Regions from separate parts of the Rufibacter aurantiacus genome, predicted to be linked through region 1. Evidence: riboswitches for the same ligand, from Rfam matches in the RefSeq annotation. Region 1 holds a riboswitch; each other region holds the start of a gene.
What was found. Region 1 has a riboswitch for S-adenosylmethionine ahead of J3P34_RS00775 (ATP-grasp domain-containing protein). Riboswitches for the same ligand answer to the same signal wherever they lie in the genome.
Positions count from the first base shown of each region.

Region 2: another riboswitch for S-adenosylmethionine. It lies ahead of J3P34_RS06685 (hypothetical protein); the one in region 1 lies ahead of J3P34_RS00775 (ATP-grasp domain-containing protein).
Region 3: another riboswitch for S-adenosylmethionine. It lies ahead of metH (methionine synthase); the one in region 1 lies ahead of J3P34_RS00775 (ATP-grasp domain-containing protein).
Region 4: another riboswitch for S-adenosylmethionine. It lies ahead of J3P34_RS13775 (O-acetylhomoserine aminocarboxypropyltransferase/cysteine synthase family protein); the one in region 1 lies ahead of J3P34_RS00775 (ATP-grasp domain-containing protein).

Region 1 covers NZ_JAFMSV010000001.1:195,365-202,632, reverse strand. Annotated here, with positions in the region: gene J3P34_RS00790 (TonB-dependent receptor) at 1-1,367, shown strand, start outside; gene J3P34_RS00785 (DUF4890 domain-containing protein) at 1,631-2,152, shown strand; gene J3P34_RS00780 (LLM class flavin-dependent oxidoreductase) at 2,522-3,541, opposite strand; gene J3P34_RS00775 (ATP-grasp domain-containing protein) at 3,544-4,527, opposite strand; SAM riboswitch class I at 4,932-5,032, opposite strand; gene J3P34_RS00770 (sensor histidine kinase) at 5,276-6,604, opposite strand; gene J3P34_RS00765 (DUF6600 domain-containing protein) at 6,976-7,268, shown strand, end outside.
Region 2 covers NZ_JAFMSV010000002.1:301,842-309,109, forward strand. Annotated here, with positions in the region: gene J3P34_RS06680 (hypothetical protein) at 1-274, opposite strand, end outside; gene J3P34_RS06685 (hypothetical protein) at 608-1,471, opposite strand; SAM-I-IV-variant riboswitch at 1,584-1,679, opposite strand; gene J3P34_RS06690 (hypothetical protein) at 2,061-2,552, shown strand; gene J3P34_RS06695 (hypothetical protein) at 2,671-3,192, opposite strand; gene J3P34_RS06700 (DNA-processing protein DprA) at 3,506-4,432, opposite strand; gene J3P34_RS06705 (transglutaminase domain-containing protein) at 5,063-6,073, opposite strand; gene J3P34_RS06710 (L,D-transpeptidase family protein) at 6,077-6,592, opposite strand; gene J3P34_RS06715 (hypothetical protein) at 6,646-7,268, opposite strand, start outside.
Region 3 covers NZ_JAFMSV010000002.1:888,116-895,383, forward strand. Annotated here, with positions in the region: gene J3P34_RS08960 (Ig-like domain-containing protein) at 1-69, shown strand, start outside; gene J3P34_RS08965 (SAM-dependent methyltransferase) at 267-1,052, shown strand; gene J3P34_RS08970 (hypothetical protein) at 1,192-1,701, shown strand; gene J3P34_RS08975 (alpha/beta hydrolase) at 2,277-3,320, opposite strand; SAM riboswitch class I at 3,560-3,667, shown strand; gene metH (methionine synthase) at 3,748-7,268, shown strand, end outside.
Region 4 covers NZ_JAFMSV010000003.1:781,725-788,992, forward strand. Annotated here, with positions in the region: gene metX (homoserine O-acetyltransferase MetX) at 1-905, opposite strand, end outside; gene J3P34_RS13775 (O-acetylhomoserine aminocarboxypropyltransferase/cysteine synthase family protein) at 911-2,248, opposite strand; SAM riboswitch class I at 2,528-2,642, opposite strand; gene J3P34_RS13780 (phosphoribosylaminoimidazolesuccinocarboxamide synthase) at 2,846-3,781, shown strand; gene J3P34_RS13785 (STAS domain-containing protein) at 3,850-4,227, shown strand; gene J3P34_RS13790 (ribonuclease Z) at 4,249-5,166, shown strand; gene J3P34_RS13795 (queuosine precursor transporter) at 5,937-6,731, shown strand; gene J3P34_RS13800 (alpha/beta fold hydrolase) at 6,754-7,268, shown strand, end outside.

The DNA.
Region 1 (7,268 bases):
GCTCTGGGTTCTCCTGGATCGGTGACCTGACCTACAATGAGCCGGTGGGCAAAAGCGGGCAGCTGCAGCTCATCTACAACCTGGGTAACCAACTGAACGATTCAGACAAACGGGCCTATAATCTGGTGGAAGGCACTGGCGAGTATAGCCAGCTGAACACGGCCCTGAGCAACACCTTCCAGAGCACCTATTTCACCCAGCGTTTCGGGACGGGGTATCAGTACAACCAGGGCAAACTGCGGCTGCGGGTGAACGTCCGCTACCAACTGGCCACCCTGGAAAACGACCAGGAGTATCCTTCGGAGGATTTTTATACCCGGCGGTTTACCAGCATTTTGCCCTCGGTGGACCTTAATTTCAAGTTCTCGCAGAGCAAGAACTTTGACTTTAACTACACCACCAGCACCAACGCGCCTTCAGTGGACCAGTTGAGCCAGGCCATAGACAACTCCAATCCGCTCCAACTGTACCAGGGGAACCCGGCCTTGCAGCAAAGCTACACGCACAACTTCCGGACCGGGTTCCGCAACTTCAATACGGAAACCAACCGGGTCTTTTTTGTAGGTGTTTTCGGAAATCTGGTGCAAAACTACGTGGGCAACAGCATCACGCGGGCTACTACCGAACCCATCACCCTGGCCAACGGGCAGGTCTTGGAGAAAGGGCAGCAGCTCACCACACCGGTGAACCTGGATGGTTACGTAAACGTGCGCTCGGTCTTCCACCTGGGGCAGCCGGTGGGTTTCCTTAAATCCAACTTCGGGATCAACGGCTCGATAGGGTACACCCGCACGCCGGGCCTTACCAACGGCCAACTGAACATTGCCAGTGCGCCCAACGTGAGTGGTGGGTTGTCTTTGAGCAGCAACATTAGCGAGAAGATAGATTTCAATATCTCCACCAACTCCACCTACAATTTTGTGCAGAACTCGCTCCAAAGCCAATTGAACAGCAACTACTTCACCCAGAATACCAGCCTCAAGTACAACTGGATCTTCGGGCCGGGGCTGGTGTACCGCACCGAGCTGAACCACCAGTACAACTCGGGTTTGTCTGAGGGGTACAATGCCAACTACCTGCTCTGGAACATGAGCATCAGCAAGAAGCTGTTCAAAAGCCAGACGGCCGAGCTGAGCCTGAGCGTGAATGACCTCCTGAACCAGAACGTGAGCGTGCAACGCAACATCACTTCGCAGTATGTGGAAGATGTGCAGTCCAGCGTGCTGCAGCGGTTCTTCATGCTTACCTTCACCTACAACCTGCGCAACTTCACCGGCAGCGCGCCACAGGAACAGAAACGAGACCGTGATTTCCCTGGCCCGCCTCCCGGCGGAGGATTACCGGGCGGACCACCGCCCCAGGGATAACCGGCACTAGATTAAATAAGGAAAACGCTTTTGCCATAGGGTGAAAGCGTTTTTTGTTTCGGGCCTGATTTTGGAAAAACAGCCCCAAAAAGAGTTGGTCGTTTGACCTGCCGGTTCTGTCCGGTTCACTTCGGGAATTGTCCATTTGGCCAAATTCAGTCTGCTTTGGCCCTTTTCTGGCACCTGCTTTGCAAATAACCAGTCACCGGGGCAAGCAGCCCGGATCAAAATAGAAACTCTAAACCCATTAATTAAAAACGAAGATGAAAAAGGTAGTAGTAATGTTAGCGTTAGGTTTGGCGATAGCCGGTACTTCTCAGGCGCAGGATAATCCGCAACGTGGCCAGAGATCAGAGAACAGAACCGAGCAGGGCAGAGGCAACCGCGAGGCTCGCCGTGATGGAGACCGCAGAGAAAAACTGACTCCCGAGCAGCACGCCACCAAGCGCACCGAGATGCTGAGCCAGAAGTATGATCTAAGCAGCTCGCAGAAAAGAAAACTGCAGGCCCTGAACCTGAAACACGCCCAGCAGATGGAAAGCTTCCACGGCCAGTTTGCCCAGAAAAGCCAACGCACTGAGCGCAACGACCAGCAGCACCAGCAAATGAAAAACCTCCGCGCCGATTGGGAAAAAGAACTCAAAGATATCCTGACCAAAAAGCAATACGCCAAATACCAGGAAGACCGCAAACAGATGCAAGCCAACCGCGCTAATCGCCGGGGAAAAGACGGCAACCGCTTTGACCGCGACAGCACTCGTTCAAGAGGACAAAACAGAAGTTAAGTAGTAGTATAAGTGTGCAAAAGAGGCAGGCCAGTGGCTTGCCTCTTTTGCGTTTAAGGGGTTGCTGATTTAAAGTTGACTTAGGATTATAAAGGCCATAAGGCCAGAAATTATTCTTCATTAGGTACTAACTGCTAGTAGTACCAACTCCCTCTAATCAACGCAGATTCTCCCCTCTTCGCTCCCCTCAAGGGGAGAATCTGCTACTAGACAAGTACCAAAGGATTCCCTAGCTCATAGTACTTAGAACCTTTCTTCTTTTATTCGGGGTATTTAACGAAAAGCTGTGATTGAACAAGCACATAAAAAATCCCTGCCACCAAACGGGAGCAGGGATTCTGGTCATTCTAAAATGGAATTAAAATCTATCTAAGCTGTCACCTGGATGACTGATTCAGAGAAACGCTCCATCTCTTCCAGTTGTGGGCTACACTGCAGCAGGAAGAAATCAACGCCTACTTTCTCGTACTCACCTATGCGGTCCTGGATTTGGGCCGGTGTGCCGGTGAGTCCGGTGCGTAGTCCGCGGTTAGACACGGAGTAGTCCTGCAGAGAAACCTGCTGCTCCAGCTGCGTGCCCGCCAGCCACTGCTGGTAGTTGCCGTATCCGGCCGCCGAGGCGTTTACATCCGTGATGCGGTCTAATTCTTTCTTCACTTCCTGCTCCGTATCGCGCACGATGGAGTAAGCGGCCACCCCGAATTTCATCGGCGGCAAACCGGCTTTCTCGCGGCGTTCGCGCATGTCAGAGATACGGTTCCCGATGGTCTCCGGGGAATCGCCGTGCATCACGTAGCCATCACACTGGTTAGAGATAAGCGTTTTGGCGGCTTCAGATTCGCCCCCGGCGTAGATGAACGGTTTTTTCTTAGGCTTGGGCTGCAGCACGTTATCGGTGACCTGGTAGTACTTGCCTTCATAGGTGAAATGGTCTTTCTCCCAGAGGTTGGTCACCACGTCCAGCCACTCTTTGGTGCGGGCGTAACGGTCATCGTGCTGCTCAAACTGGATGCCGTACTTGGTGGCCTCGTCCTTCCACCAGCTAGACACCACATTCAGAGACAGGCGGCCATTGCTGATGAGGTCAATGTTGGCGGCGGCTTTCGCGAGCAGTGCCGGGTTATGAAACGTAGGCCGAACGGCCACCATGATCTCCAGTTCTTCGGTCACGGCAGCCAAAGCGGCGGCGGTAGACCAGGCATCCAGGGCCGGGGCTTCCTGGCCTTTGATGTCGTTCAAATACAGCTCAGCAATAAGGGCCAGGCTGTAGCCCCAATCCTCGCTGCGTTGCGCCAACTTCTTTACGTACTCCCAGGAGGTGGTCATGCCTTCATCGGGCACGTTGCGCAGCCAGCCGCCAAATACAGGTAACCAATATCCAAACTGCATGCTTATACCTCCTCAGTTACTAGTTGGGCCTTTTTCTCCAGGAAGTCAACCAACTTCTTGTGCGGGTTGAACCCGATCACATTCACGGCATCGGCCACGAAGTTGGAAAGGGCATTCACGTCATAGTAATAGATTTGGCCGTCACGGTCGTCAATGATGTACTCAATGCCGCCCACGTCAATACCTGAGTTCTGCATGATGGCCTCAATGGCATCAATTACTTCCTGCTCCGGGGTATAGCCCTCTACTTTCAGGCCATTTTTAGGAGCGTCCAAGGCGCAGGCGTTGCGCACCAGTTCCACACCGGTAGTCGTCTGGCAGATATCAGCTGGGCACAGGTTGAAGCTCTCGCCGGTAGTGTACACTTTGATGGCGTACAGGTATTTGCCGCCCAAAGTCTCAACGCGGTGGATGTACCCGCCGCGGGCCGGGATGAACTCCTGCACCAGCGCTGTGTGGTCAATACCCAGATCTATCTCGTTGTTAGCTACGGATTGCTCCAGGGCTTCTACAGAATCATACTTGATGATCCCCGCACCGCTACCGCCAATGTTGGCTTTCACCACGATGGGGAAACGCAGACCCTCGGCGGCTTTCACGGCCTGGGAAGCGTGGTTGATCACGCGCGCTTTTGGATAAGGCAGACCCAGTGACTGCAGCAAAGACAACTGCAGGGCTTTGTTGGTCTCGTACTGGAAAGCTTTGTGGCCGTTCACGGTTGGGGTGCCGGTGCGCTCCAGGTGGGCAAGTAAGCCCAAGGTATAGAAAATGCCATTCTCATTGCCGCGCAGGTAAGCAGAAGGGCTCATGCGGTTGAAGAACAGGCTGTATGGGGTTTCGTCCTCGGCCAGGTCATAGGTGTGCTCAGCGGCGTTCAGGCGTACATATGGAAGGCCGCGGGCGTCCAGTTCCTCAAACAAAGGCTTGAACCAGTCTGGGTGCTCGTGGTAGATGGCAATAGGCTTTACGGATGCAGAAGTTGACATATTAGTTCGTGTATTACTTGTGGTGTGTTTATTTAGCTAATCTCTATAGATTTAGAGGAGTATTGTGTTGTAAGCAAATGGAAAACCCTTTTTCTGGGCTGCTTTTACAAAATCATATTAAAAACGGAGGATGAATTTTGGCACCTAAGTGCCAGCCGGTTTAAGGGAGAGAAGAAATGATGTGGGGGCAAATCATGAACCCGGGTACAAAACTGGAAACACAGTAGTAACGGGCAGGCTTCTTCAGAACCCTTCCGGCGAGATGCGCCTCAACAACAACAGCGGTTCTGCTTAGACACAGAAACCGGAACAGGTTGCAAAGTTTGACCGAATAATCCGGTGATCAGATCGTTCAGAAAAGTGGCAATAGAAGAAAGCGTGTGCTGCATCATGGGTTTTCTTACGGTTTATATTTCCTAAATGCTTTAGGCAGGAATTAGCACCTTGTCTTTGTAGGTTGCTAGAAGTTCACAGAGCCTGTTCTCTCCCTTCTTCTTTATAAATCAAAACCCTTGGATAGGGATAATCGACTTTACGGGTGCAAATGTGGAAGCGAAAAAGTTAGCATCCAAATTTTAGGATAAATTATTGTAGCTACAGGAAATTTGCTTACGGCCAAATTACTCGTTGTTCCCATATTGTACTTACTTATTACCGATGTTTGTTTCCTGTTTTGAAGCTGTTTTGCCCATAACAAGCCTAAAACAGATGAGCTTTCTGCACCTTAAGTGAAAAGGAAATGGGAGACTTAAACCGCCGCCGGTAAGGTGATATGGAAAGTGGTGCCCTGGCGCTCCTGGCTTTCTACGTCTATGGAGCCACCGTGCTGCTCCACCAATTGGCGGCAGATGCTCAGGCCCAAACCTGTGGATTTTTCGCCCTGCAGGCCGCGTCTCCTGGCTTTGGAGAATCGGTCAAACAACAAAGGCCGCATCCTTTCTGGAATCCCGATGCCATTGTCTGATACCTCCAGCAGGAGCTTTTTCTTTTCCTCGCGCACCTTGATCCTGATTTTGCCCTGGGCCGGGGTGAACTTCACGGCATTGGACACCAGGTTATTCAACACCCGGTGGAAGCGTTCTTTGTTCAGGTTGGCGTACAGCGGGGTAGCAGGGTGGGAGAGCAGCAGGTTTCGGGAGCCTTGCAGCTGGGTTTGCCATTCTTCTTGCACATCCTGCAGCAAGGCGCACAGATCCATTTTCTCCAGCGGAATGGTTTCCTGCTGCTCCTCGCGGGCAATGAACAGCAACTCATTGATGGTAAGGCGCGAGTTCTGGCAACTGGTTAAGATCAGGTTCAGATACTGTTGTTCCTGCTCGGGGGTGAGGTTCTTCTTCTGCAACAGAGAGGTAATCATCTCAATGTTGTTGAAAGGGCTTCTCAGGTCATGCGCCACCACGCCCAAAATCTCAGATTTGGCCTGGCTTATCTTCTGAATCTCGCGGTTCTTTTCCTCAATCTCCTTCAGCTGAATGAAATGGTTGGCCCGGTAGCTGTACATCAGGCGGGAAAGCACCAGAAAGCAAAGCAGGATCACAAAGGACATGCACTGGTTCAGGACCACTTGCTCTGGGTTGAGGCCGGAGAAATGCAGCACCAACGTGAAAGCCAGCGCCGTTAAGGAGACCAGCACCAGGGTCTCATAGTACTCAAAGTCCCAGAGAAAAGCCACCGTAACCAGCCCCAGCAAATACATGGTGAGGGTGTTTCTAGGGTTAGACTGCGCAATGAACGTAATGCCTAGGCAGCAGGAAATAAACGCAAACCCGAAGGCCAGGCACAGTGCCTGCACAAGCCACAAAGGGTATTGGCGTTTCTGGTTGAGGTGAAGCAATCCTTCTAAACCCAACGCCATTGCTGAGGCCAGAGCCAGCGAGATATTCAGGCCACGGAAGAAAGTGACATGCGCGGTCTGGTTCAGAAAAGGAAAAACCAGGGGTAAAAGCAAAATCCCGCAGGTTACCGCCAGGGCAAGGTTGCCCACCAGCCTCAGTTTCCTCAGGTTTTCTGGAAGATAATGTGCCCGGAACTGAAAAGAATGCGGCTGGGCGGGCGTGTCAAAAAAGTAAAATTTCAAGCCAATACGCTGCTAATAGAATAGGTAAAGCAGAGCCCTGGAAAAACAGGTTTCTGCTTTGCTACAAAGGTACGAAAAGTCTTGTATCTCCGGATTTCTACTTATCCGTATTTTCCTCATCGGCTACAAATAATTCTATCTGATGGTGAGGTGAATAGACCAGAAAATAAAAGCATCTTCAGGGGCTTTTTGCCCGGTTCAAGTTGGCATTTGTCCGTATAAAAATATATTTGATTTAGCCCAGAAAAGCGTGTGTTTTTGGCAAGATGTTTGGTTTAAAAGCAATAGGAGAATTTTTCTCCTATGACCCAATTAGCACGCTGGCTAGTGCCCCAAACATGAAGCCGCTGTCTAGTTTAAATCTCTGTTACATGAAAACCTTTATTAACAACTTGTGGGTCTGGGGAGCTTTGCTGCTTCTGACCCTCAGCCTGGCTTCTCCACCAGAAGCGCAGGCCCGTCCGGGAGACCAGGTGTCTTTCCAGACGTTCTATGACGAACTGGACCGCTACGGTCGCTGGATTCGGGACCCCGAGTATGGCTATGTGTGGTCGCCTACCGTGGAGCGCGGATTTCAGCCGTACGCTACCCGGGGCCATTGGGTCATGACCGAGTACGGCAACACCTGGGTCTCTGACTATGACTGGGGTTGGGCTCCGTTCCA
Region 2 (7,268 bases), on a different contig from region 1:
TATTATCACCTCCCAGGATAGTTGTTCCATCCGTAGCAATGATGTCTCCATTTATAACATGATTTACCTTCTCTCTATAGTAAGAGCAAGTATCTAAATGGGAAGTAAACAACGTTGTTGACTCTCCAATGCTGATAAAGAAATTACCGTTCAGGTCTTCTTCTATGCCCTCTGGTAAGTACTGTTTGATGGTATGTTCCTCTCCATAAGGAACTGTGTACTGTGTAAGATTCAAAAACGTGCTTTTGAAATTGAAGAGATTGGTTTTAGTCATGGAATATCTTTTAAGATTAAAAAAACAGGCATAGGGACTCTGAGCAGCCAATTGAAAGCCACTGAAACATTTCGCAAATGCAAAGTCAGGAATATGAATATTTATATATGTATCACCACCAATAAGGTGGCCTCAGACTTACAGTCTAGTGTTAAAAGCCTTGGCTATGAATAGTCCTTAAAGTTGCAGAGCTACTAAGAGCTTTTGAGAAGCAACTCTTGTTAGAAGCTATAAACTCGGTTAACAAAACCTGCTGTTGAAGCATGATACAAAGGTATAAGGTGCGCTTCTTATTTTGAATTTCCCGCAAGCTTGCAGGATTGACTGCCTTGGTTACAATCGTCGGATTCTTTTCCGCATGGCATACAGCATGCCACACATTGATGAAATCGTATTTCCTTCCAAAACCTCATCAATGGAGGAAATCTGTCTGGTGAACCTAACTTTGGCCCAATTGGTCCGTGAGTCCATCACATTGTGGTGGGTAAAGCCGGCTTCCATGGCAAGAGCGGCAAGGTCCTTCCGGGTTTCTGTCACCATATCATTCAACTCGACGGCACTTCCCCCAAACACCAGCTCTTTTTTCTCCCTATCTGACAGTTCAAGGAGTATAATAGCATGTACCTGTATCATCAACTGGTAATTCACCCCCTGCTCCAAACTGTAGGCAAGGTCATGCTCCCCTTCGCTCCTGATACCAGAGATGGCACCTACAGATCGGTAGAAATCCTCCCTTAAATTCAGTAGTCGGTAACTCTCCCTTTCTTCCACCGGTTTACCGGCCTTGATCTCTTCCACTACTTGTGACAAGGGGATCCCCAGTCCTTTTATGGGGTTAGTCTGGATAAATGCCCACATGGGATTCCGCATATAGGAGGTGTGCATTTTCCCAACCGGGACCTTTTTCACCAGCACTTTATCTGCCAGGGAAAGCCCCAGGAACTTATAGATGGTACCAAACATTCCAGATCCAATATACAGGGGAAGGATAGCGGGCTCAGGTGATTTTTGCAGATATTGATGCCAAACCTCTACGTAGGCTCCCATGAACATATTCTGCTCATACCATTGTCCTCCCAGCCTCCGGGGGTTCTTTATGATTAGTCTGCTGAAGGTATAGGGTGCATAGGTTTTAATCTGCTCGCTATGCTGTAAGATTAATTCAATGTTGTTACTCAATAAAGACAGTTCGCCCATGATTTGCTTTAAAAATTAAACATAGTTGACCTAAGACCCAAACTGAAAGGCTGTAAAAGCCTGCCGGGATGAGCCATGGCACTTTTAAAAGGAAAGCTTTGGGCGATGTAGCGCTTACAGCTTTTTTTCGGCAGAAGCCGCGCATTGCTTTGGCACCGATGGAGCTTAAACCCGGTTGCCGTACCTAAAGGCACTCTTAATGCTTTGTAGAATGCTGTCACTGGTTTATTCAGGACAGTCATAAATTATAATACAAATATAGCGAATTAATATATATAATCAAAATAATACTTACATTTACTAGATTAGCTCCCTAAGTAGTATTTATTTGTACTTACCAATCTCAAATATTCTTAAGTCCAGCAATAATCGGTCTAAATCATTAGTTAACGCAGCTTTCACAGGTAAAGAAGCTATGTTGCTGATTGAAACAAATTATAAATATACCATACCTGTCTAATTCTTCAATCTCGTTTATCCTTCTGAATTCATGGACATCCTTTTTAGAGCAATCCCAAAACACAATTTTGATCCAAACAAGATATATCATGGATTGCAGACCCGTAGGGTTCCGAGCAACGTGCCATATTTGATTGACAACATCTGGGAGCTACTACGCCCAACCGAAGCTCCCAACCGACGGCATTCGGTTTATGCCAGCCCTTCCCCTGAACTTGCTTTAAATAGCGCCAGCTCGGGCAGCAATGACCGAAATGACTACTTAACTTGTCAGGTTGAAATAATTGGTGAGATCAAACTTGCTCATCTTAATATCGAAGATGCCAAATTCCACCAGGACATAAAGAAGCTATCTAGATTAGTCCCGCAATTATTACACGAAAACTTCAGTGAACTTCCAGTGGAGGAGAAATCAAGGTTTGCTTCGCTTTACTTACCAGTTGTTTCCAAAGAGGAACTCTTAAGCACATTAGATAACACTAGATCTGGCGAGATTCTAAAATCTTTAGAGGAAAACTCTACTTTCTGGTCAGATACTAACTTCACACTGCAAGATCACAAAGGTGAGTTGTTCTTTGAACTTTTAGACGGTGCTTACTACAAACTTCATCCAATAAGTTAAAGCCTATTACTGGATCACCTTAAATGGAATAGGAAGATTAGCATAAATTAATAGTAGCAAATCTTACTATTCCATTTAGTCAAAAACTTCGTCGATGATGAAGCCCAGCAATATTTGATCAATCACTGAGAGCAATTCTCTTCTTCCATCTAATCACGGCATCATCTTCTTCAAACCCTTCCATTGCAAGTTCCATGTTCATTTTATTAAAAATATCAACAAGACCATAAAGTGCACTGCAATTCCTATTTCTACTGTCTTCACAAGGATAGGGGAAGAAAGTCCAGGTTTGAGTTTTGCCATACTTCTCATTCAAATAGTCAAGATAACTCTTCCAGTTAGGTTGACGGAACTCAATGAAGTCTTCGCCACAAAACCAGCCTTCCTTTCCCTGTTGTTCCGCAAAGGCACCACCCAAAGAACTCGTTTCGGCATATTTAATACCAGAATGTTTATCCCCCGCTGGAGAGGAGTTTTTATCACTAAATTCTGGTGAAAACTCCACAGCATTATACTGTTTGAATTCTTCCACGAAATTCAAATGCAGGTAAGTATCCTCTCTGATTAGTTTCTTAAAGGTCTCTTCAATAACTTTTGACCTTTCTTTTCCGGTGACTGATTCAGGGTTATTCAACATCATAAGATATGAAAACAAAAAGGCACTGGGCTTTACAAGGGTATCTACCCAATGTATTTGAATTTAATTGAAGATTGATTATTTCCGAAGTTTAAATTTAGAGTATTCCTCTTCTAAAAAACTCGCAACTGGCTCCCATAACGTTACTGATTCGTCCATTCTTTCAAACACCTTCGCATGATTTTTATCCCCAAAGTTGTGCATTTGGGTGAATTTAAGATGGAATCTATCAACTGAACAACATCTTTTAAACAAGTTCAAGAAGAAATCAAATGATTGACAATAATTGACTAAAGATATTTCTTATACCAAACTATCAATATTTAACTTTATTTTGCAGAGAGCTGAGAAATAAACTCATAACAGCCTGACTGTCTAGTTTTACTGCTTTATTTTTGTTCATTAGAAATTGGTTGCCTGCAAACTGTTCATTGTATTCGCCTCCGACTAAAGATGGGTAAAGGCAACCTAATTTCTTTTTCTGCTTTGCAGCATACCGTACCGATTCCATAGTGCCTCCGCTTAGGTCGGTCTCTAAAATAATCACGCCTTTGCTTAAGGCTGTCTGCAGGCGGCCTCTGGCAATGTAGGTGCCTCTTCTGGCCTTCTCTCCATAAGCATACTCACTCAGCAGCAATCCCCCCTCTTCCAGGATCCTTTGGGAAAGGTTTTGATTTTCCCCAGGCAGTATGTCATGCAGGCCGCCAGCCATCACTGCAATGGTTGGAGCATGGCTTTCAACTGCTGCCCTATGGGAAATAGAATCACAGCCTGCCGCAAGACCGCTGACAATGGTGAAGCCTTCCCTGGAAACCAACTGCGCCACTTTCGGCCCTTCTTTCCGGGTGAAAGCAGAGGGTTCCTTTTTCCCCAGGATAGCGACGGCCTGGTTGTTCAACACCTCCAGGTTTCCTTTGACATGAACCAGCAAAGGCATGTCTTCCATCAAACGGAACGCCTTTGGGTAATCTGCGTCAAAGCGGGAAATGATCCTGATTCCGTTCTCCCCGGATAAGGCCATAATACGTTCACTGACTTTACGCGCAACCGATATAGCTTCCAGGGGAGGCACCATACAGGTTCCGTACCGGTTATAGGCCGCCGCAAACAGGCTAACCACTCCCCTGTTTGCACTCGGAAAGCCTCTCCGATACTCAGTTAAGAACCTGATGACAGTTTCAATAGAACGGGACGTGATACAGGAAATATTCTCCAGCAACAGTAAATTGGAAGGTTCTATCATATTTTTTTATTTAAGGTTTGAAAAGACATTCCCTCCTATATTGCACTTTGGGGCTTTCCATGATAAGGAAAACAGGCCATTTTACCCGAAAGTACCGGGCTTAGCCGTCAGTTTACCGCAAGCTTGCCAAGCCCGTTATAACCCGGAATAATTCCAGATCTTGCGTTCACAGACATTGCCTGGTGACATCAACTGTTGGCCTACCACAGGCATAGGTATTTTCAATCCCTTGGACAAAAACCAATATGGCGGACTACACAGACCAAATTCTAAAGGAAGCCCATCGCAGAAGCCTCGGAAACCTGAAGCAGGTAAAGGAGAGCAGTCTCTGTGGCTGCTTCTGCTGCACCAGAATCTTTTCCGTCACTGAATTCCCCGAAGGGTGGTTTCCAGAGGAAGGAAGTAGGGGTGAAAAAACAGTTCAGTGCCCTTACTGCTGCCTGGATGCAGTTTTAGGAGATGCGTCTGGTTTTCCAGTAACTGACCAGGGCTTTATCTATGCCATGAACAGGAGATGGTTCGGTGGGCGGGTGGGTTGAATTCTTTTTACCATATCACCTTTACTTACCTGGTACTAGGCGTAAACAATCCTGTACCCACCGTTTATCTGCCCCCAATAAAAAGGACAGGTCAATACACTTTCTCTGGTTTGTGTGTTCTCGAGAGCTCTTTCTCACTTATGAAATAGTAGTAATCTGTTTTTTCCTTCACACATGATGCCCAGGTAGTCTCAATCAAAAACCGGAAACCCTCCACCTCCACCATATTCCAAGCATGGTTTGTTATGGGGCTATTATTCGCCTTCCCTACTACCCGAAAGGCTTTGATTCCAGCCTTTAAGCACATTTCCTGAAAAAGGTAACTGAAACCGCTGCACACCCCTTTGTTCGCCTTGAAAGTTGTCAGGCCATCATAAATACGGTAGTTATAATCATAGTAGATTTTGTGCACGATCCATATATAAATGGCACGCACTTTCTCGAAATCATATTTTAACTCTTTGGTTAAAGCCCAAGCCTGATTTTCAATACTGGATTGCTTTTCTACCAGCAACGCATCTCTGTCTACCTCTGCGTAATCATACTTCTTTATGAATTCCCTGAGTGCTTCTTTATTTGCAAGCTGCAGTGCCTCTTTTGTTGGATATACCCGCCAATAAGCCGGAACCGTGTCACCCTGGAGTGCCAGGACGTCCACAAGCAACTTGGAAAAGGCTAGTTGATTTCCTGCAATGGCTTTCTCCAGGGACTCTATTATATGTTCCCTGAACTCCTGATATTGCGGTTGCACCAGAAACTGCCTAGCGCTGTCCAGCACCAGCAATCTTCTATACAATCCTATTGATTCCTTTAACGAACCTGTTCTATTTGCAAGAAGCCGGCTTGATAATTTGTAATGGTAATACCGTACCTCGTTACGCATGGAATACTTCAGGCTGCCTTCTTTACCGAACCTTCCTTTCTCCAGCAACCTGATCTCTTCCAGTACTTTTTCATATTGCCCCCTGACAAAAAGCCTTTCCACTTTTCTGAAGGAATAGCTTTCAGACGCCGTAGCAAATTGGCAATACCCTGCCATACCAAGCACCAGCATGATCACTTTCAACTTTGGAATTGATTTAGCCATGACTCTCGGTAGCATAGGTTAAGGTTTTATTTCTATAGGGGTGCCAATGGCAACAGCGTTATACAATTCCTCGATTTCCTCATTCGTCACCGCCATACAACCGGCTGTCCAGTCATAGAGAAGGTGTAGCCTACCCAAAAAAGGAACTTTATTGGGTAGGCCGTGGATCTTGATACTCCCTCCGACCGGCTTGCCAAGCTGGGCGGCCTTACGCCTGTCAGAGGCATTAGGGTAGGAGACGCCCAGGTTCCTGTGGTATCCACTGTGGGGGTTCTTATCGTTTATGGTATAAAGACCCTCCGGCGTTTTGTTATCTCCCTCAAACTGTTTATCCCCGACAGGCTTTTTACCTAAGGAAATTCTGTACGTTTTCACCAGCTTACCGCCTGAATAAGCCAGTAATTGCCGTTCTGATTTAATGACAACCAATTTGTGTATTATAACACTATTTGTTAAACCTGAAGAACCAATTCCTTTGCTTATAACATAAAAGAAAACAAACAGGGCAAAAACAACCGGAACAATTCTTTTCATTGAATATATGATCGATTAAAGGGCATCATTATCTTTTACACTACATCAACTGATTATCCTACTTTATCAAACACATTACTGTCACAGGTGATGAGATTACGGTCAAGCAATACATGCCTTACCTTTGTACCCTTTCCTCCTATAGCATAATATTTGGCTGTTTCTTCCCCTAGTTCATCTACAAGCTTCCTGTTTATTCTGGAAACTTTTTCACTGAAAGAATTTTCCTTCGTGATTACCAACAGGTCCACGCTTTCGGTAAATTTTTCAGTAAACTCCTTCAGGGATTCATAGTTTTCTGATGAACTTTCTTTAGGGCTGTACACATTCAGTTTTTTATAAATAGACTCTATCTCTGGCTTCAACTCACCTCTTTTGGATATAATAATTCCTTCAGGATGCCTGAGAAACAGAAAGTAAATTGTTTTCTCCAGCGGGGAAAGGTCTATCACCTTATTCTGGTAGTCTACCAGGTGAATCACATTCCCCTTAGATATATGCATCCGGCTGGGAAGCTGTTTGAATCTCTGCCGGAATAACATCTCCTTTCTGACAAGCTCAAATAAAGCAATTGCCTGGTTGATGATATCCCCCTGGACACCTACCTCCACCATTCCATCAATACAATCAGGGCAGATATCGGCAGTTCTCAGCTTGAAAAGAATTTGTGCCTTCT
Region 3 (7,268 bases), on a different contig from region 1:
GCAGGTTTGTATTTTGTACGCCTGGAGTCTAAACAAGGGGTGCAAACCCTAAGGGTCATGAAGAGGTAGACTTGGTTACTCCTTCTGATTTATGAACATCTATAAGTCCTTGGCTCCATAAGCCAAGGACTTATCTTTTTGCCTTCATGTAATTAACTTAAAAGGAGAACAGACTTTATGATCGCTTGTCAAGTTCCCGTGAAAAGCAATTACTCAACATTAGAACTTGGCTGCGCGTAAAGTCTGCAGAACCAATTCCCTGTTCCATGGACGCCGCCCAACACCAGATACAACACCATTTCCCCCGCAGTACCCAATATGACCCCACATGGGTGCGCGAGCATTCCATGGGTGAGAACGTGCTCTTCAACCTGGAAAGCATCACCTCGCTCATTCCATTGCAGAAAGGCATGCGCGTACTGGACCTGGGCTGCGGCAAAGCGGCCAGCTCCATTTTCCTGGCCAAAGAGTTTGGGGTGCAGGTCTGGGCCGTGGATGAAGCCATCACGGCCACGGCCAACTACAAACGGGTACAGGAAGAAAACCTGGAAGACCAAGTGTTTCCGCTCCAGGCCGATGCCCGCTCCCTGCCCTTCCCCGAGGAATACTTTGATGTGGTGCTGGTCATTGACTCGTACACCTACTTCGGGACCGATGACAAGTACCTGCCCTATATCTGCCGTTTCCTGAAATCAGACGGATACATTGGCATAGTGGACGTTTGTTTCAAGGAGGAGATAGAGACCATTGACCAGGTGCCCGAATTCCTGCGCGCCGATTTCCAGAACTACTGGTACTACGTCCACTCGGTGGCCTGGTGGCGCAAACTGTGGGAGAAAACGGGCTTGGTGCAGATCAAGAACGCCGAACTGCTGCCCGCCGCCGACCTGATCAGGGAACAATACGTGCGAGATTTTGAGGAACACGGCCAGAAAAAAGACCCTTTTGCGCGCGGGCTCAAAAAAGATACCGACCACCAGATCAGCTTCTTCCGGCTGGTAGGCCAACGCACCTCCCGCGAGGCTTACCTGCAATCGTACAAAAAAGGCTAACTTGCCAGCCGGGTTTTCAGCCAGAAAGCCATAAGGTGTCTTTGCCTGTTTTTATGCACAGGTAAAATAATAGCGGGTTCTCAGCAGTTTTAGAGAGACAAGTACCGTTCTGCTTTCTTTTGCAAAGATTCTTTTTACTATGAGAAACAAACATCTTATTTTTGGGCTGGGAATACTGATGCTCTCCTTTGCGAACCTGCAAAGCGCCCAGGCCCAGAAAGCGGGCTTAGGCCTGCGGGTGGGCGGTTACTCGGCCGGCATCTCGGGGAAATATTTCTTCAGAGACGCCGTTGCGTTTGAGGGAATCCTGGGAACAGGCCTCGGCCGGAGGGGTTTTCAGTTAACCGGTTTGTTTGAGTTGCATGCCCCGGCGTTTGCCGTACCGGGCCTGCAGTGGTTTTACGGAGGCGGCGCACACGTAGGCGCTTTCCGCGGAAGGTACTACTTCAAGTCCTCAAACAAACACTATGTAGAAAACTATGACAGAAACCTCGCTACGGTGGGGATAGACGGAATTGTAGGTTTGGAATATCAGATTACGGAAATTCCGATTTCACTTGGGGTCGATTTTAAGCCATTTATCGAAACCAACAGAGCGGGACTTTTCTTGTATGGCGACGGAGCTCTGACCGTCCGCTACACATTCTAATGCTTCCCCGAACCTACTTGAAAAGCCTGCCTCGTGCAGGCTTTTTCTATTTCCGGCCTTTCCGTTTCCAAGCTGATTTTGGGAAAACAGGGCTTAAACGTTTGTCAATTAGCCTTGCGCATTCCGGCATTCAAGAAGGGTCTTTGAGTTCTTGAAAAAAACCTAACCCTACCCCTCCCATGAGGGGAATTTTCTGCCTGTAGTTCTTACTTCAATTTCTTTCTCCAAAGGCTCTGGTTCAAGTTTTAAACTTGGACCTACCATAGGCTGAAGTTTTCAACTTCAGTGAGGTGATAGCCTCAGGAAAGGGCTTGGGATTAAGCTCCTCATGCTACTGCCTTGGAACATCAAAAAATATAGATTGAAAGGTTCCCATTTTTGATACTTTGTGTTTTGGGACTGTTTTCCGGGAAACATGGCTAAAATGGTTTTCCAGACTAGTAACGAATGTGGCTTCGGCAAAAAGAACACCCACCCCTGCCCCTCTAAGTAAGGGGATTACTATAACCACTGAAATAAAGCCTTTTCAAGTGATTTTGGGATCTGGTTACCGGTGGACTGCATTCCTCTGCAGGCTACTCCAGCAGCTTGATTTCCAGATGGCCTGCGTAACGGTAAGGATTCCGGCCTTCTGGATATAGAATGCGGTCTACAAAATCAAGGTTTTCGTGTACGTTGCGGTTGGTTTTAATGACGGGGTCCACGTGAATGGCGCCTTCAAAGGTGATGAGCCGGGCCGTGGGTTTACGCGTAACCTCGTTCACCTTTCTCTGCATGTCCACCGACTGCTTGTAAGGCACCACCTGATCGCCGGTACCATGCACCAGGAGAATGGGCGGGAACCTGGGGGTAACTAATTCTATGGGGTTGGCATTGTGGGTTTTGGTTCGGTTGGTGCGCACGTCAAAGCCCATGATTTTGTTTGCGAGCGGGGTTCCGGCATCAGTAAGGGCGCTCACATCGTGCACCGCGCACCAGCTTACCACGCCTTGTACTGCGCTGGAACTGTCTTTGCTGCCCATAGTCAAATCTTCAAAAGAGGGCTTGTGATTGGTGGCGGCCAGCATCTCGGCGATATGGCCTCCTGCCGAGGCACCCCACACCACTAGGTTCTTCGCATCTAACTGGTACTTGCCGGCGTTGGCCCTGAGGAACCTAATGGCAGCTTTGGCATCGTGCAAGGGCTTGGGCCATTTCACTTCATCAGACAACCGGTAATTCACTGATACAACCGCGTACCCCTGAACAGTAGCCTGGAAAACGGGTGCCACCGCTTCTGACCGCTTGTCTCCGGCCATCCAACCACCCCCGTGGAACAGCACAATGGTTTTGTAAGGCGCCACTCCCCGGCGGGGATAAATAATATCCAGCGTCTGCCTAGGGTTCTGGGTTCCCGCATACGGAATATTCAGCGCGGTTCTTTTGAACTGCGTCATGTCAATCCGCTTTTCCTCTCCAGTGGTCTTGGAAGTAAATTCCCCCAAATCAATTGGGTTGGAGGCTACTTCCTGTTTGTGCTGGCTGTCACGCGCATTCTCCCCAGATTTATGGCATCCCAGAAAACTAAGGCAGAAAAGTACAGTCAAGACAAAGGGGCGGCTGCATACATTCCGTTTCATGGTTGAGGTATCAGCAAGCTGCAGATAGTTAAGTTTTGTAACGCATTTCTGAGAGGAGAAGCCAGCCATGCTTCCTTAGTTATTTCTCAATAGTTTACGTAAAACCTGCCTTAACGCCGCAGGTATACGGCACCAATCCGCGGGTCTGTAAAAATCGTTACCACAGAAAGGTAAACAGGGAATGTTGGCTGGGTTTCTGGGCGTTTGCAGAATCCAACCGCAGCCCGTATCTTTGCTAATGCTTATCAAGAAAGACGGAGGGATTAGGCCCAGTGATGTCTTAGCAACCCAATTCAGTTGGGTGCTACTTCCTACCCGCTGCACCTACGCGCCGGGGGAGATAAGTGACGGAACTCCTACGCACCTGCGCCCGCCACTTTCCTCTGCCCTTTCTTGAGCCGCAACTAACCCTTTAGGTTTGCACAAGATGACCCGCATTGAGGAAGAAGTAAAGAAACGCATATTAGTCTTAGACGGTGCCATGGGTACCATGATCCAACGGTACAACCTCCAAGAGGCCGATTACCGTGGCGAACGCTTCAAAGACTACCATCTGGATGTGAAGGGCAACAACGATTTGCTCTCTATTACCCAACCCCACATTATCAAGGAAATACACAGCCTCTACTTTGAGGCCGGCGCCGATATTGCCGAGACCAACACCTTCAGCGGCACCTCCATTGCCATGGCCGATTACGACATGCAGGACCTGGTATACGAGCTGAACTACGAATCAGCCCGCATTGCCCGTGAGGCCGCCGACGAGTGGACCTCCAGAACGCCGGAGAAACCGCGTTTCGTGGCCGGAGCCATCGGGCCCACCAACCGTACCGCTTCTTTGTCGCCGGACGTGAACAACCCAGGTTTCAGGGCTATCACGTATGATGAGTTGGTAGAAGCCTACACTGAGCAGGTGCGCGGCCTGGTAGACGGAGGCGTGGATCTGTTGTTGGTGGAAACCATCTTTGATACGTTGAATGCCAAGGCGGCGCTGTTCGCCATTGACCAATACAGCCAGCAAACCGGCAAGCGACTGCCGCTCATGGTGTCTGGTACTATAACCGATGCCAGCGGACGTACTTTATCCGGCCAGACCGTGGAAGCGTTCCTGTACTCAGTGTCGCACATGCCGCTGTTGAGTGTGGGCTTTAACTGCGCATTAGGTGCCAAGCAGTTGCGCCCGCACTTACAGTCTCTGAGCAAGGCTTCTAAGTTCTATATAAGTGCCTACCCCAATGCGGGTTTGCCTAATGCCTTCGGGGCGTACGACGAGACGCCGGAGCAGATGGGCCAGCACATCAAAGACTTCCTGGACAACAACTTCGTGAACATTGTGGGCGGTTGCTGCGGAACTACGCCGCCGCACATCAAAGCCATCGCGGAGATCGCCAAAGAATACCCGCCGCGTCCGCGCCCACAATTACCGGCTGTTCCTACCTATTCCGGTCTGGAGCCACTCACGGTGTTTGAAGGCTCTAACTTCATTAACATTGGCGAGCGCACCAACATAACCGGCTCCAAGCAATTCAAACGTCTGATTCTGAACGAGCAGTATGAGGAGGCCTTGGCCATTGCCCGTCAGCAGGTAGAGAACGGCGCTCAGATCATTGACGTGAACATGGACGAAGGCATGCTGGACTCTGAGGCGGCTATGACCCTGTTCCTGAACCTGATTGCCTCTGAACCAGACATCGCCCGCGTTCCTATTATGATTGACTCCTCTAAATGGAGCGTGATTGAGGCCGGATTGAAGTGTGTGCAGGGCAAAGCCATTGTGAACTCCATCAGCTTAAAAGAAGGCGAAGCGGTGTTCAAAGACCACGCCCGCAAAGTACGCAGCTACGGCGCCGCCGTGGTGGTGATGGCCTTTGACGAAGAAGGCCAGGCCGATAACTACGAGCGTCGTATCCAGATCTGCGAACGCGCTTACAACATCCTCACCAAAGAAGTGGGTTTCCCCGCCGAGGACATCATCTTTGACCCCAACATCCTCACGGTGGCTACGGGCATGGAGGAGCACAACAACTACGCCGTAGACTTCATCAACGCCACCCGCTGGATCAAGCAGAACCTGCCGGGTGCCAAAGTGAGCGGCGGGGTGAGCAATATTTCCTTCTCGTTCCGGGGCAATGACCCGGTGCGCGAGGCCATGCACTCTGTGTTCCTGTACCACGCCATCAAAGCCGGTCTGGACATGGGCATCGTGAACGCGGGTATGCTGGAAGTCTACGAGGAAATCCCGAAGGACCTGCTGGAGCGTGTGGAAGACGTGTTGTTGAACCGTCGTCCGGATGCCACCGAGCGCCTAGTGGAATTTGCCGAGACGGTGAAGAACAAAGGCAAGGAAGTCGTGCGCGACGAGGCCTGGCGCCAGGAACCGGTGCAGCAGCGTTTAACGCACGCGTTGGTGAAGGGACTGGTAGAATACATTGACCAGGACGTGGAAGAGGCCCGTCACCTGTACCAGAAACCGCTGGAAGTGATTGAAGGTCCGTTGATGGACGGTATGAACGTGGTAGGTGACCTGTTCCAGGAAGGCAAAATGTTCCTGCCGCAGGTGGTGAAAAGCGCCCGCGTGATGAAAAAAGCGGTAGCCTATTTGCTGCCTTATATTGAAGAAGAGAAGGTACGCGCCGCCGCCAACGGAGACACTTCTACCCGCCAGACCAACGGAAAAATCCTGATGGCCACGGTGAAAGGGGACGTGCATGACATAGGCAAGAACATTGTGGGCGTGGTACTGGCCTGTAACAACTACGAGGTGATTGATTTGGGCGTGATGACGCCCGCCGATAAAATCCTGGATGCCGCCCGTGAGCACAACGTGGACGTGATCGGACTCAGCGGTTTGATTACCCCGTCCCTGGACGAGATGGTGCACGTAGCCCGCGAAATGCAGCGACAGAATTTCAACGTTCCGTTGCTGATTGGCGGAGCCACTACTTCGCGCGCGCATACCGCCGTGAAAGTGGCGCCGGCCTACAACGGCACTGTGGTGCACGTCTTGGATGCCTCGCGCAGCGTGCCCGTAGTAGGCAACCTGTTGAGCCCCGATAACAAGGAGAAATTCGCGCAGGAAACCCGCCTGGAGTACGACCAGATGCGCGAAGGCTATTTGAGCCGCCAGAAAGACAAGAAATACCTGCCGCTGCCGCAGGCCCGCGCGAACAAATTACCAATCGATTGGAAAGCAGAGGACGTGTACACCCCGGCCAAAACCGGCGTGCAGGTGTTCCAGAACTTCCCGCTGGAGGAACTGGTGCCGTACATTGACTGGACGCCGTTTTTCCAGGCCTGGGAACTGCACGGCAAATTCCCGAAACTTCTGGAAGACGCCGTAGTAGGCGAAGCGGCTACCAAACTGTACGCCGATGCCCAAATTCTGCTCAAGCGCATTGTAGAGGAGAAACTGCTCACCGCCAACGGCGTAGCGGGCTTGTTCCCAGCCAATAGCATAGGCGACGATGACGTGGAAATCTACACCGATGAGCAGCGCAACCAGGTGTTAACGCACTTCCGGACCCTTCGCCAGCAAGGCCAGAAAGGCCCGAACGTACCTAACTTAGCCCTGGCTGATTTCGTGGCTCCCAAAGAAACGGGCCTTCAAGATTACACTGGCGGCTTCGCGGTAACCGCTGGTATTGGCCTGGACGAGCTGGTGCAACAGTTTGAAGCCGACCATGACGATTACCACAGCATCATGGCCAAAGCCCTGGCTGACCGTTTGGCCGAAGCCTTCGCTGAGAAACTGCATGAGATTGTCCGGAAAGAGATTTGGGCGTATGAGCCGGAAGAAAGCCTCACGAACGAAGACCTGATCAAGGAAAAATACCAGGGCATTCGTCCGGCTCCGGGTTATCCCGCCTGTCCGGACCATACCGAGAAAACGACGCTGTTCCAGTTACTGGACGTGGAGAAGCACACCGGCATCACCTTAACCGAGAGCCT
Region 4 (7,268 bases), on a different contig from region 1:
GTCACGTATTTCTGCTCCACCAATGGGAACAACTGATCAGTATCCACGCCAATAACCAGGGTCTCTGCTTTTACCTGGCGCAATGCTGCTTCTGTGTTGCCTCGGTTGCGTCCCACGTTGTGGCTGTCCATGATTTTGGAGAGCTGCCAGTAAGAATAAGCATTGAAGCGCTTGGCCAGCTTCTCGCCCTGGTACCGCTGGTAACTGGCCGCCCGGTAAATTCTTTTCAAATCTGAAGAACCCTCGCGCTGCGCCTGGTTATAGGAGTTATAGGTGCGGTAAGATAGTAAGGCAACGGAACGGGCTGTTTTCATTCCCTCCAGTCCGGCGTCATCGGTGGCCAACTGCCAGGTAATATCCTGCTCAATGGCCATGCGCTGGCTCTCATTCAGGGCGATGGCCCAAGGCGATTGCCGGGCGTTGCCTGCCACCTGTACCAGGCGCTTGACTTTTTCCGGATGTTCAATAGCCCACTCCAGGGCCTGCTGGCCGCCTATGGAGCCGCCAATGAGTACGTTTATCTGCTCTATTTCTAAATGTTCGCGTAAAGCATCAAAGGCCCGCACCACATCACGGATGGTTAAAACCGGGAAAGTGTGATAGTATGGCTTGCCGGTATCTGGGTTCAGGCTTAAAGGTCCGGTAGAACCGTAGCAGCTACCCAGGGAGTTGGCGCAGACTATAAAATGCTTGGCAGGATCAAAGGTCTTTCCTTCGCCGAACAAATCTCCCCACCAGTCTTTCACAAAAGCGTTGCCAGTGAAAGCGTGGCAAACCCACACCACATTGCTGCGGTCCTCGTTGAGGGTGCCCCAGGTGGTATAAAAGAGCTGGAAACCGGGCAAAGATCGCCCGGACTCCAACGTGAATTCTTCGGTGTAATTAAAAACGCGTCCTTTTAACATGGCCTTTACGCAGTAGTTGCGTTCTCCAACTTAGGTTCTCTTACTTTCACTTTGGCAAACGCCTGTTCAAAATCTGCTTTGATATCATCTAAATGCTCAATACCTACTGACACTCGCAGCAGCGTGGGAGTTACCCCGGCTGATAGCTGCTCTTCTTCGTTCAGCTGCTGGTGGGTAGTAGAGGCCGGATGGATGATGAGGGTTTTGGCATCGCCCACGTTTGCCAGGTGGCTTACCAGCTCCAGGCTGTTCACAAACACCTCGGCTTCTTCTTTTCCGCCCTTCAGGTTAAAGCTTAGCACGCCCCCAAAACCGCGTTTCAGGTACTTTTTGGCGAGTTCATGGTAGGGGCTGGAAGGCAGGCCTGGATAATTCACGCTTTCCACCAAAGGATGCTTCTCCAGCCACTCAGCCAAAGCCTGGGCATTCTGCACCGTGCGGTCTACCCGCAGGGAAAGCGTCTCCAACCCTTGAATCAACTGAAAGGAGTTGAAGGGGCTCAAGGCCGGACCGAAATCACGTAGGCCTTCTACCCTGGCCCGGATGGCGAAGGCGATGTTCCCGAACGGCCCGTTGGCGCCAAATACTTCCCAGAAGTTGAGGCCATGGTAGCCTTCAGACGGCTCGCTGAACTGCGGAAACTTGCCGTTGCCCCAGTTGAAGTTGCCGCCGTCTACAATCACGCCACCCACACTGGTACCGTGGCCGCCAATCCACTTGGTGGCGGAGGCCACCACCACATTAGCCCCATGCTCCAGCGGACGGAACAGGTAACCACCTGCGCCAAAGGTATTGTCTACCACCAGCGGAATCTGGTGCCCGGAAGCCACGGCCGCGATAGACTCAAAATCCGGAATGTTGAACCGGGGGTTCCCGATGGTCTCCAGGTAAAGAGCTTTGGTGTTTTCATCAATCAACGAGGCGTAAGTGGCAGGCTCATCGTTCTTGGCAAAACGCACCTCAATGCCCAGGCGCTTGAAAGCGACTTTAAACTGGTTGTAAGAACCGCCATACAGGTTGCTGGAAGCAACAAAATTGTCTCCTGCCTGCAGGATGTTGTTCAAGGCAATGAACTGGGCCGCCTGGCCTGAGCCTACGGCCACCGCTGCCACGCCCCCCTCCAAAGCCGCGATGCGTTTCTCAAACACATCGGTGGTGGGGTTCATGATACGGGTATAAATATTCCCGAACTGCTTCAGGGCAAACAGGTTGGCGCCGTGCTCGGCATTCTCAAACACGTAGGAAGTGGTTTGGTAAATGGGTACTGCGCGTGAGCGGGTGGTGGCATCTATTTCCTGGCCAGCGTGCAGCTGAAGGGTTTCAAAACGATATGAAGTAGACATGATATTAGCCGGTTACAATTGAAGAATTGAACAAATTCAAGAGCCAGAAATACAAACAGGTTACAGGTTTCCTCCTGAAGCTGCTGTGCATCAGGCCCCTGAGAAAAAATTAATTAACTGGAGGGATTAACGACAACAGCAACAAATATCCATAATGGACATAGTGCACATTCGCGTAATGGAAGGGATAATAGAATGGGTAATACCTGTTGCCGCCATGGTCAGGCGCGGCGCTGCATTGTCAGAAGTGGCGTTGAATTGATTTTCCATCTTCGTATCAATTTATATTCCCCAGGTGGCAATATGTCCCCTAGGATCAGGACTTAGCACCTTACACGGCTGGTAGGTTGCTAGAGCTTCATTGAGCCTGTCTCTCCGCTCTTCTTTATAAATCAACTACCGGAATAATTGACTTGATGCTGCAAATCTATCAACGAAAAACTAAACCCCAAATAATTTTTAAAAATTTTTGCGAATTATTTTAAAAAACCAACAAATGTTAGTAAATGAGGAGGCAGATAAAACCAGACCGGAAAATAGAAATATTCTTGCCCCGTCTGTATCCTTTCCTAACTTTGCCTCCCTTAGTTATCTGCTATGCAAGCGTTAAAAGAAACCAATTTCCATTTTCCGCAACAGACCGGCTTTTACCGAGGCAAGGTGCGCGACGTGTATTATTTCAAAGACAAATTAGCTCTGGTGGCCACAGACCGCATTTCGGCCTTTGACGTGGTGCTACCCCGCGCTATTCCTTATAAGGGCCAGGTGCTGAACCAGATTGCCGCCTCTTTTCTGGAGGCTACCGCCAATGTGGTACCCAACTGGGTTTTGAGCCACCCGGCGCCCAATGTGACTATTGGCCGTCAGTGCGAAACGTTTAAAGTGGAGATGGTGATCAGGGGTTACCTGGCCGGCCACGCCTGGCGCGAGTACAGCGCCGGCAAACGCACCCTCTGCGGGGTTACCCTGCCCGAGGGTCTGCGCGAGAATGACCCTTTCCCTGAGCCTATCATTACCCCTACCACCAAAGCCGCCGAAGGCCATGATGAAGACATCTCCCGGGAAGAAATCCTGCGCCAGGGAATAGTGGCCGAACAAGATTATGTACAATTAGAGGCATACACCCGGGCGCTGTTCAAACGGGGTTCAGAACTGGCCGCAGAGCGCGGATTGATCCTGGTGGACACCAAGTATGAATTTGGGAAAGCAGATGGCATCATTTATGTGATAGATGAAATACACACGCCCGATTCCTCAAGATTCTTTTACTCAGAGGGTTATCAGGAGCGGCAGTCCAAGGGTGAACCACAGCGGCAACTTTCAAAGGAATTTGTACGTCAATGGCTCATTGAGAATGGTTTCCAGGGCAAGGAGGGACAGCAGGTCCCTGAAATGACCGACGCCAAGATATCAGAGATTTCACAGCGTTACATTGAATTGTACGAGCAGTTACTAGGCAAAAAGTTTGTTCCCCAGGACTATGCCAGTCAGCCACATACGCTACAGGAAAGTATTGCGGCCAACATTTTTTAGATTACATTGTTAAAGATATTCCACCAAAAATTGGTAGATTCGCACTCTAAACCTTTTTGCTGTTACTTATGAAGTACACAATTGATAAAAAAGAGAATTACACCATCATCACCATAGATGAAAAAAAGCTAGACACCACGATCGCGCCCGATTTGAAGTCTGAGTTTGTGAAGTTGAATGCAGAAGGTATTACCAACCTGATCCTGGATCTTACCAACGTAAAATATACTGATTCTTCCGGATTGTCTTCTATCCTGATTGCAAACCGTCTTTGCAACTCTTCCGGAGGGGTTCTTATCTTAACCGGCTTGCAAGAGCACGTAACCAAGTTAATCACCATCTCTAAGCTGGAGTCTGTTCTGAACATTCTGCCTACTGTAGAAGAAGGCATTGACCGCGTTTTCCTGCACGAGATTGAGAGCGATCTTACAAAAAAAGAAGAATAGTTTCTAAGCGGGTACTGCAGTTTGGATTTTGAGCTGAAAATACTTGGGAGCTCCTCTGCCACCCCGTCTTTTGAAAGAAATCATACGGCCCAACTACTCACGGTTGGCAATCAGATAAACCTGATTGATTGCGGCGAAGGTACACAAATGCAGCTGATGCGATACAAGGTAAAGCATCAGCGCATTTGTAACATCTTTATAAGTCACCTCCACGGTGACCATTACTTTGGCCTGGCAGGATTGCTTTCTACCATGCACCTGCAGCAGCGGACCGGCCACCTTAATCTTTTCGGCCCCAAAGGCCTGGCCGAGATCATCACCCTCCAATTCAAATACGGCGGTACTCAACTCCCCTACCACATCAACTTTGTGGAAGTGGACACCACCGTCTGCAAAAAAATCTTTGAGGATAAATACATGACGGTGCACTCGCTGCCTATGCAGCACCGGGTACCCTGCTGTGGTTTTCTCTTCAGGGAAAAGCCAAAGCCTCGTCACCTGCTCAAAGGCAAGCTCCCAGAGTTCCTCACGCCTCCGCAGTTGGTAAGACTCAAGTGGGGCGAGGACATCCGCAACGAGCAAGGCGAGATCCTGGTCCGCAACCAAGACGTCACCACCGATCCTAAACGTAGCCGCAGTTACGCTTACTGCTCAGATACCAAGTACAAAGAAGACATTCTGCCTTACGTGAAAGGCGTGGACCTCCTCTACCATGAATCCACGTTCCTGAGCGACATGGAGCACCGCGCCACACACACCTTCCACAGCACCGCTGCCCAGGCTGCTACCCTCGCGGAGAAAGCCCAGGTAAGAAGACTGCTCATCGGGCACTTTTCCGCCCGCTACAAAGACCTCACGCCTTTGCTGGAGGAAGCACAGTCAATTTTTCCTAATACAGCTTTGGCTACTGAGGGGAAGACGATTAGTGTTTTGGAATAGAGCCCCTTTTATCTTATTCTTTTTACCCTGTTTTGGTGAGTTTGGCCTTAAAATGAAGGAGCCGGGTATATAACTTTTTGCTCCGTGAGGGACCACTTTCGGCTGTACTTATTCCATTTCATTTGTGGATTAGTAGTACGTTTATGCTGGCGTGGCGCTGTTGTTTGCGTGGGTTCATGAACTGTATTGTTGTATAGCTAAGCTCCGTGCGCTCACGGCCGCGAGGCCCCGCCTTCCGGTCTCGCGCTGCGCCAGCTTCCTTTGCTCCCTTGCGGTCGCAATGCCTTACGGCACCGGAACCTGACAAGGCGCTCCACCGAAAGGCTGGAAAAGGCAATGCACAGGAAGGAATGATCCAGACCTCGCAGCGTCTTCTTTCCTGTGAGGTCTTCTATTTATGACATGGTTCAAGTCTGTGACTTGGACCTAAAATGGCCGGCAGTTTGCAACTGCCATGAGGCGCTAGCCTCAAACCGGATCAGCTTATAACTTTTCGTTTCTTCTCACAGCCTTCCATCAAACCCAAAATCTCACTTGAGGGAAGCGCTGAGGACTGGTTACATCTGCTGGTCACAAAATCTGCACTTCTGCAATCTTCCCTTAAGAAGAAGAACTAGGCTTATACCCAATTACCTTCTAAAAACCCGTTAAAGGTTTATTTTTCAAAAAACAGCCTGAAAGCTCCGGTACTGTGGGTTATTGCTTATTAGTGCCTTTCCCCCATCTTTACGGGTATAATCATCTGGGTTCTTATTTACTCTTCGCTCGAAATGCAGCAAATTTCTTCTTCAAACGGCAAAATGGGCTTCAAGAAACGGCAGCTCTTTATGGTTCTCTGTGGCATTTTCCTTACTAATGCGTTGCTTGCGGAATTAATTGGGGTGAAGATTTTCTCGGGCGAGGGCGTGTTTGGTTTGGGTGGGGCACAGATCCCGGTTTTGGGCACGAAATTGGACTTTAACCTTACGGCTGGGGTCATCATCTGGCCCGTGGTCTTTATCACCACCGATATCATTAATGAATATTTCGGGAAAGACGGGGTAAGGCGCATCAGCTTTTTGACTGCGGCACTCATTGCATATGCTTTCCTGGTGATTGTGGTTGCCACAGCCCTACCGCCGGCGCAGTTCTGGCAAGAGATCAACAGCCAGGGTCCCAATGGTACTTCTTTTGACATGGATTACGCCTTCAGCAAGGTTTTCCGGCAGGGATTAGGAATCATTGTAGGCTCACTAGTGGCTTTCCTGTTGGGGCAGTTGTTGGATGCACACGTGTTCCATTGGCTTAAGCACTTAACCGGCAGTCGCAAGATCTGGCTCAGGGCTACGGGCTCTACCTTGGTCTCGCAGTTGGTAGACACGGTGGTGGTGCTGTTTATCGCCTTTTACCTGTTCGGGGATTGGGACCTGAAGACAATACTTTCGGTGTCGGTCATCAACTACCTCTATAAATTCACGGTGGCAGTGGTGCTCACCCCTTTGCTGTACGTAGCCCATACTTTCATTGACCGGTACCTGGCCGAGGAGCACCATGTACCCATGGAAACCTTCATCGCCAAAGACTAGGTCACCGCCGTATCAGTTGCCCATGAGCCAACCTCCCTTGTACCTGCTGAGCGGTCTCTGCGCCGATGAACGCTTGTTCCAGTTCCTGCAATTGCGCCATCCAAACCCCAGGGTCATTCAATGGATTACCCCGGAGCCAGATGACACCATGTCTTCTTACGCCACCAAACTGATCCGGCAGATTGAACCTGGCCAGGAGCCTCCTATCTTGCTGGGCTTAAGCTTTGGCGGGATGGTCATCCAGGAGATCGCGAAGCAGATTCCAGTGAGGCGGTTGATTTTGCTGTCAAGCTTGGCCAATACACAAGAATTGCCCCTGCATTACAGGTTGGCGGGCAGTTTGCAGATGCACAAATGGCTGCCATTAGGCAAATTCAAACGCTGGACGTTTCCTGCTAATTGGCTGTTCGGGGCTCATACCAGTGATGAGAAACGCATCCTGCGCGACATCATCCGGGATACCGATGTTCCTTTTCTGCGTTGGTCTCTGCACCAAATACTGCATTGGCGGCACCAGGCTTCTACCCTGAATGTAGT